One region of the Arcicella sp. GW458-12-2-14-TSB2 genome, then DNA from elsewhere that is predicted to be linked to it. Evidence: riboswitches for the same ligand, from Rfam matches in the RefSeq annotation. Region 1 holds a riboswitch; the other holds the start of a gene.
The links. Region 1 has a riboswitch for thiamine pyrophosphate ahead of AC07XN_RS07795 (TonB-dependent receptor). Riboswitches for the same ligand answer to the same signal wherever they lie in the genome.

Region 1 (4,221 bases):
CTGTTATCGTATTAATGCCACGCTTGGGTGTAGCTTTAACATTTGGTTTGATTGTAGCAGGACAAATGACTGTTTCGTTATTATTAGACCATTTCGGTTGGCTAGATGCACCTGTCAGAGAAATATCATTGGGCAGGGTTATTGGCGCATTTTGTTTGATAATTGGCGTAATCTTAATTCGTAAATTTTAGCGTTGTATTTAGATTTATAGATAAATAAATAGGCTATTTTTTAATACAAATATGTACTAAAAAATAGCCTAGAAATGTGATTTTGACTAAATGCTTAGAATTTCAGACTTACACCAGCCATTACATTAGTACCTGCTTGTGGATAATAGAAGTTTTCAGTGTAAGATACACCTTCAAAAATGTAGCTATACGTATAGCCATTAGATTCATAAAGGGTATTGAATAGATTGTTTACCAAGAAACTAAAGCTAACTTCTCTTAATGTCTTTCCTTTGATGGTATAAATGGCACGAACATCATTGGTGAAGTAGGCATTCAATTTACGGTTTTCATTAGAGGTATTATCCAAATATTGTTTTCCTACATATTTAGACAATAAGCCTAATTCTAAACCCTTCACAGGCGTATATAATATTTGTGAACCTACGATTACATTAGGTGAAAAAGCAATATTCGTTTTACTCAAAGTAGGTAAAAGCGTTTCTGATTCAGTATCGTAATTATAGATTGACTCTGTAAAGTTTTTGATTTTGTTTTCAGAGAAAGTCGCATTGGCATTGATTTTCAACGAGCTATTTAATTGTACGCCTCCTTCTATTTCTATCCCTAAGCGATAGCTTTCTGGTACATTTACACGGATGGCACTACCTACATCATTCAACTTTCCTGTTAATACTAATTGGTTATTGTAGTTCATAAAATAACCGTTAACCGCAAAAGCCGTTTTTCCTGTCTGAGTTTTATAACCCAACTCAAAATCATTCAGTTTTTCTGATTTAGGTGTTTTGCCTACGTTATCCACAAAGTCTGAGCGACTAGGCTCTTTGTTGCCCACACTATAAGAAGCATACGCAGAAGTGCTTGGTGATACTTGGTAACTTAAACCAAACTTAGGATTAAAGAATTGATAATCTACTTTTTGTCCAATGTTCAAAAGGTTGTCATCCGTTCCTTTAATCTCATAATTGATTGTTCTGAGTTGTAAATCGGCAAAAGCATTTAATTTCTCAGTGAACTGATAAAATGCTTTTGCATATACGTTGAAATCTACCTTTTTAGAATTGCCATTATAATAACGGTCGCCAATTTTTGACGTAGAAGCGTATTGAGCCCAGATAATTTCGCCATAATTTCTACCATCGTATTCATTCAAAGCACCGCCAAAATTGGCCGTTAACTTTTTACTTCCTTGATAATCAAAAGAGAACGTAGTACCATAAAAGTCATTATCCAACCATTTACGACGAACTAAATCTGTCTTAGTAATCGTTGTTGCACCCAATACTACATTAGGCAAACCATATTTTGATAATTTATCTTGCTCTTTGAATTGCTCATAATATCCACGTCCATACGTATAGTGGAAATTCAAGTTGAAAGTCCAAGCGTTTGATAAACTATGAGAAGAAAGCAATTGATAATGGTCTTGCTGATAGTTATCCGTTTGGTTAGGATACGTATATAAATTGAAAGTACGATTGGTTGCTAAAGTAGCTTCTGGAACACCTTCCCAAGCTTGATAAGTTTTTTCTTTACCAGAAAACACATTCAAACGGACAAAAGATTTTTTGCCAAAATAAGCACCAGAAAGGTAAAACGATTTTAAGTCAGAAGAAGCACGGTCGATATAGCCATCTGACGTTACTTTTGATAGACGAGCATCAAAGGTGAATTTATCATTTATCAACCCTGAACCCACTAAAAGAGTGTTTTTTAAAGTATTGAATGAGCCATAGGCAGAATTAATTTCAGCATAAGCCTGTTTTCTGAATTCGTTAGTAGAAACATTAATGGAAGCACCAAAAGCACCAGCGCCATTAGTTGAAGTACCTACACCACGTTGAATTTGGATAGAACTAACCGAGCTTGCCAAGTCAGGTGTATTAACCCAAAAAGTACCTTGCGATTCAGCATCATTCAATGGAATGCCATTGATGGTTACATTGATTCTTGTAGCATCAGTCCCTCTAATTCTTACACCAGTATAACCCACACCCGCACCTGCATCGGAGGTAGAAACCAGCGAAGGTGTAAAGTTTAGTAACTGAGGAATATCTTGTCCAAGGTTCTGTTTCTGAATATCTTCTTTAGAAACATCAGTGAAGGCAATAGCAGATTTGGCATTCGCACGGGTAGCACTTACTACCACTTCATCTGCTACAAAAGTAGATTTATGCAAGACGAAATCGAAAGAAGCATCTTTTTGTAAATCAATTACTTGTACATTTTTCTCGTAGCCAACAAAGCTAATTTTTAATGTATAAGTACCTTTTTTTACATTTTTTAGGATAAATAATCCTTGAGCATTGCTTTGTGTACCCCTTACGGCATTTACTAACGTAATATTTGCACCAGCCAAAGGTTTATTGCCATCAGCATCGACAATCTTTCCAGAAATAGTATACTGAGCATACGATTGAGTAGAGAGGAAAAATATTAAAGCAATCAATGTTGAATAGCTTATAATATCATTTTTTTGATTTACCAAAAGGCGAATCATAGCAACGAACTGGTTGAGAACACCTGTTTGAGCAAACAGATTTCTCGGAATAGTCGTTAAGTTTTTCATCTTTGAAAATATTAACAACAGGCAAAGGAGTCAAATCCCGTTAGATTTAACAATGTGAAACCCTATGTAATTGATTGATTTTAAATCTGTTCACGTAATCTAAACGCAAAACCAAATTTACAAAATCCCTTCGACGGAATTACCCGCATCAGGTTCAGTGGGTATAATCTCAGCCCGTTATATTAAGGCACCCCTTTTTGTGATTGTAAAACAAAGGTATAACGAAAATTGATAAATTGTACTTTTAGAGGATATATAATTTTTGATTTTGAGACTTTAGGATTTTGGACTTTAGGATTTTTAGACTTTAAGACTTGAGGACAACGTATTTTTTACCCGCAGATTTTGGAGATTATATTCGCTGATTTACACAGATAATATTTTGTCAGCGCGAATCAGCGGTTTTAAATCTGCTATATCAATGAGTAAAACTTTATCGTGAATTACTTTACCCGCAGATTTACAGAGATTTTTTCCGCTGATTTACGCAGATAATATTTTGTCAGCGCAAATCAGCGGTTTTAAATCTGTTATATCAATGAGTAAAACTTTATCGTGAATTACTTTACCCGCAGATTTACAGAGATTTTTTCCGCTGATTATCGCAGATATTTATTTTGTCAGCGCAAATCAGCGGTTTTAAATCTGCTATATCAGCGGGTAAAACTTTATCGTGAATTACTTTACCCGCAGATTATCGCAGATATTTATTTTGTCAGCGCAAATCAGCGGTTTTAATCTGTTATATCAGCGGGTAAAACTTTATGACAATTCACCACTCAAAACTCTTAACTCATCACTCCAATCATCTTGGTACTTCGATTTTTTGAAGAATTTGAGCAATGATGTCTTCTGGTGTTGAGCCTTCCATCTCTTTTTCTGGAGTAAGAATAATTCTGTGACGAAGTACTGCAGGGGTAAGCTCCTGCACATCTTCTGGCGTTACGAAATCCCTGCCTCTGATAGCTGCCAAGGCTTTTGAAGCATTCAATAACGCCACAGATGCCCTTGGTGAAGCGCCCAAATAAATGAATTTAGAATTACGGGTTTCATGAATAATCTTGGCGATATATTCTAAAATTTTAATGTCAACAATAGATAGTCGTACTTTTTCTCGTAAAGCTGTTAATTGAGCAGGCGTCAAAATGCTATCAATCAACTCAACAGGATTGCTGGATGCTGCACTAGAACGAGTATGATTACCTTGAAGAATTTGTACTTCTTCCTGATAAGATGGATAATTGATGATGATTTTAAAAAGAAAACGGTCTAATTGTGCTTCAGGTAAACGGTAAGTTCCTTCTTGCTCAATAGGGTTTTGTGTCGCCATTACTAGGAACGGAAAAGACATCGGATAAGTAGTGCCCGAGTTCGTAATTTGTCGTTCTTCCATTACCTCAAACAAGGCCGCCTGAGTTTTAGCAGGCGAGCGGTTTATTTCATCAATCAAGATAATGTTTG
Region 2 (4,221 bases), on a different contig from region 1:
TAAAAACCTCAATTCCCATATTGGTACTTTTATACATGGGAAACTGAGGTTTTCTTTACACGAATGTTCTAGTCCCAGAATAATTTTCTCTAAACTCTTTGGGTGTACATCCATGTTTTTTCTTGAAAATTCTATTAAAATATGAAAGATTATTATACCCACATTTAAAGGAAATTTCTGCAATCGATTGGCGCGTATCGATAAGCAAGCGTGACGCGTGTCCTAAACGAATATCATTTAAGCTATCAATAAAGGTTTTACCAGTTCTTTTTTTGATGAATCTGCTAAAGCTCACTACAGTCATATTGACAATCTTAGCAATGTCTTCCAATGAAATTTCTTTGTCATAATTGTTCCTCATGTAAACAAAGGCTTTTTCAATTCTACGACTATCATAAGTAGCATTTTCATTAGCAAAAGTCAATGTCGTTAAAGTTTTCATATTTCTGGAAACTGACAAGTCGTGTAGGATAGACATCAATTCCATGACAGAGCAAAAACCATTGGTTTGTGTAAGCCCTATCAGACGAGGTTTAATTGCTTGGATGGTTTCCTGAGAAAAAGAAATGCCTCTTGCCGAACGTTCCAACATAGAACGTATAAAGCTCATTTGATTCCTTTTTAAGAATTTTTCATCAAATAAATCTCGGTGAAATTGAATGGTAATTTCATTGATATTTTCAGCAATAGATTCATGCGAAAACCAGCCATGAGGTACATTAGAACCCACCAAAACTAATTCATAAGTTGAAATTATTTCGATATTATCGCCAACTACTCTTTTTGCACCATCTGCATTTTCGATAAAGTTTAGCTCAAATTCTTCATGGTAATGTAAAGGGAAGTCAAACTTACTTTTTGTTCTGGCAAAAACCATGAAACAGTCATTAGAAGTAAGCGGGGTGATTTCACGATAAATTTTAGACATTTGGATAATATGGGTTGAAAAAATCAATAGCTTTTGCAATTAAAGTATTATAAGCATAGATGGTGGTTATCCTGTAAATTTGCAATTTTTTGCGGAAAATGCAACAGTTTTTGATGAAATGTATAATAATTAAGGGTTTTCCCTTTGTTTTTAGGAAACTATGAGGATAGCTCTAAACCTAGAAAGTGAGATTTGTATTATAAAAATTTCCTTCTTTAAATAAGTCAGGATTTACATAGGTTTGAAAAAAAAACAAAATAAAATTTTACAAATTCAATTTTTATACTTTACATTTGTCTCAAACTTTAGGGGTGCCTTAAATATAACGGGCTGAGATTATACCCTCAAAACCTGAACGGCGTAATTGCTGCGTAGGAAAAAGTAAGGCAGAATTTTCTTTTCAGATTCGGTGTACAGATTTAAGCATCGTTTTCAAAATTTCACTGCTTTTCTTGGTTAGCTTAAAAAACGATAGATTGATTTTTTCATTCTGATTTGTTAATGGGTTATAATTTTTTGTAGTTGATTAGGTGTACAACTAACACTATAAAAGGTTTATTCCCCAAGCTCACTCATACACGCTTTAATTTCTCCTTGGTTTTCGCTAAAGTCCATTTGTTTTTATTTTAAATAAATACATGGAATGACTGTCATTATTAACGACCAAATCTTTGAATTTCCTGAAAACCCTCTTTTAATCGAGGTGCTCAATCAGCAAGGCATTATCGAATTGCGAGGTCTGGCCATTGCCATTAACGAAGAAGTAATTCCTCGTGATAAATGGGGAAGCATCAAGCTTAAAAGTAATGACCAACTGATGCTGATTCGGGCTACTCAAGGCGGTTGAAAATCTGGCGTTCAATATTTCAAAAGCTTATGAAAAACATGAAGAAAACAGAAAAAACTCCTCATGCTGAAACAATCAGCAGAGCCCCCTTTCCAGCTTCCAAAAAAGTTTATGTACAAGGGGAAATTCATGATATTAAAGTAGCAATGCGAGAAATTAGCTTGTCGGATACGATTGTAAATGGCAAAGTAATCTCAGTCAATGCACCCGTAACAGTATATGATACCAGTGGACCATTTACAGACCCAGACATTGATATTGATGTAAGAAAAGGCTTGCCAAGACTAAGACAATCATGGATTTTAGAGCGTGGAGATGTTGAAGAACTTCCTTCAATTACTTCAAACTATGGACTAGAGCGTTTAGCGAATCCTGCCCTTGATGCGCTAAGATTTGAATACCTTAAAAAACCTTTGAGAGCAAAAGCTGGACAGAACGTATCGCAATTGCATTATGCTAAAAAAGGCATTATTACGCCAGAAATGGAATACATTGCCATTCGTGAGAACCAGAAAATACAAGAACTTAGCACGATAGGGCATCAGCACGAAGGACATAGTTTTGGGGCAAATACCCCAAAAGGACTGATTACTCCTGAGTTTGTACGTTCGGAAGTAGCCATGGGTAGAGCGGTGATTCCTAATAATATCAATCACCCAGAAAGCGAGCCGATGATTCTTGGGCGTAATTTCTTAGTGAAAATCAATGCTAATATTGGTAATTCGGCTGTTTCATCAAACATTGAAGAAGAGGTAGAAAAAACCGTTTGGGCTTGTCGCTGGGGTGCTGATACCATCATGGATTTATCTACAGGTAAAAACATTCATGAAACCCGTGAGTGGATTATTCGAAACTCGCCTGTCCCAATTGGAACTGTACCCATTTACCAAGCCCTTGAAAAGGTAGGGGGAAAAGCAGAAGATTTGACTTGGGAAATTTTCAAAGATACCCTCATAGAACAAGCAGAACAGGGTGTTGATTATTTTACGATTCATGCTGGAGTATTGTTGAGGTATGTACCCATGACGGCAAAAAGAGTGACAGGTATCGTATCACGTGGAGGTAGCATTATGGCAAAATGGTGCTTGGCACATCATAAAGAAAACTTTCTTTATACCCATTTTGAAGAGATTTGTGAAATCATGAAGGCTTATGATGTGGCGTTTTCTTTAGGTGACGGTCTTCGTCCAGGAAGTATTGCTGATGCTAACGATGCCGCACAATTTGCAGAATTGGAGACGCTAGGAGAGCTAACTAAAATTGCTTGGAAACACGATGTCCAAACGATTATTGAAGGTCCCGGTCATGTGCCGATGCACTTGATTAAAGAAAATATGGATAAGCAATTGAAAGAATGTCATGAAGCTCCTTTCTACACGCTTGGACCATTAACAACAGATATTGCACCCGCTTACGACCATATTACTTCAGGAATCGGTGCTGCGATGATTGGCTGGTTTGGTTGTGCTATGTTGTGTTATGTAACACCTAAAGAGCATTTAGGACTGCCTAACAAAGAAGATGTAAAAGTAGGGGTGATTACGTACAAGATTGCTGCTCATGCTGCCGACCTTGCCAAAGGGCATTATGGGGCACAAATAAGGGATAATGCTTTGAGCAAAGCTCGTTTTGAATTCCGTTGGGAAGATCAATTCAACCTATCCCTTGACCCAGACACCGCTCGTGAATATCATGATGAAACGTTACCAGCAGAAGGAGCTAAAATTGCCCATTTCTGTTCGATGTGTGGTCCTAACTTCTGTTCGATGAAAATCACCCAAGAAGTACGCGACTATGCTGATAACATGGGGGTTGAAGAACAAGAGGCTTTGGCAAAAGGTATGCAAGAAAGAGCAAAAATCTTTGTTGAACAAGGTTCGGAGGTATATATATAATTAATTGTGAATGAGTGATTTAGTGAATGAGTGAATTGTGATTTTAGGCAATTTGATGAGTGATTTTAATTGATTGGAATTGAAGGCATTATGAATTGGTGATTTTTCAAAGATAAAAAGATTAAATTGAGATGGAATAATTATTTAGTTTAGTAAAATTAAATATTTCTGCTAAATCAAACTTGAAAATCACTAATTCACCATTCACTAAATCACTAACTAAAGTCGACATGCAAAAAGTAATTCTTTCTAACCCTACTGATTTTGACGGTGAAATATCCATCATCGAACAATTGTTGATGGATGAATCATTGATTTTTCACCTCAGAAAACCAGGAAAGTCGCTGAAAGAGTATGAAGATTTTCTAAGACAGATTCAACCGAAATTCTATCGCAAGATTGTATTGCATTCGCATTATGAGTTGATTAATAAATATAATGTAAAAGGAGTGCATTTTACAGAGACATTCAGACAAAGCATAGATGATGTAACCTTGTTCAGCTCAGTAAAAATGTTGCGCAAACATAGACTATCTGTCAGTTGTTCATTG

Region 2: it holds a riboswitch for thiamine pyrophosphate, as region 1 does, so the genes downstream of both, thiS (sulfur carrier protein ThiS) here and AC07XN_RS07795 (TonB-dependent receptor) in region 1, are expected to answer to the same signal.

What each region holds. Positions count from the first base shown of each region.
Region 1 covers NZ_JBWKYN010000038.1:21,995-26,215, reverse strand. The annotation lists gene AC07XN_RS07800 (DMT family transporter) at 1-191, shown strand, start outside; gene AC07XN_RS07795 (TonB-dependent receptor) at 286-2,691, opposite strand; TPP riboswitch at 2,869-2,965, opposite strand; gene AC07XN_RS07790 (AAA family ATPase) at 3,566-4,221, opposite strand, start outside.
Region 2 covers NZ_JBWKYN010000183.1:2,427-6,647, forward strand. The annotation lists gene AC07XN_RS20255 (AraC family transcriptional regulator) at 56-928, opposite strand; TPP riboswitch at 1,226-1,323, shown strand; gene thiS (sulfur carrier protein ThiS) at 1,572-1,775, shown strand; gene thiC (phosphomethylpyrimidine synthase ThiC) at 1,814-3,670, shown strand; gene AC07XN_RS20270 (thiamine phosphate synthase) at 3,901-4,221, shown strand, end outside.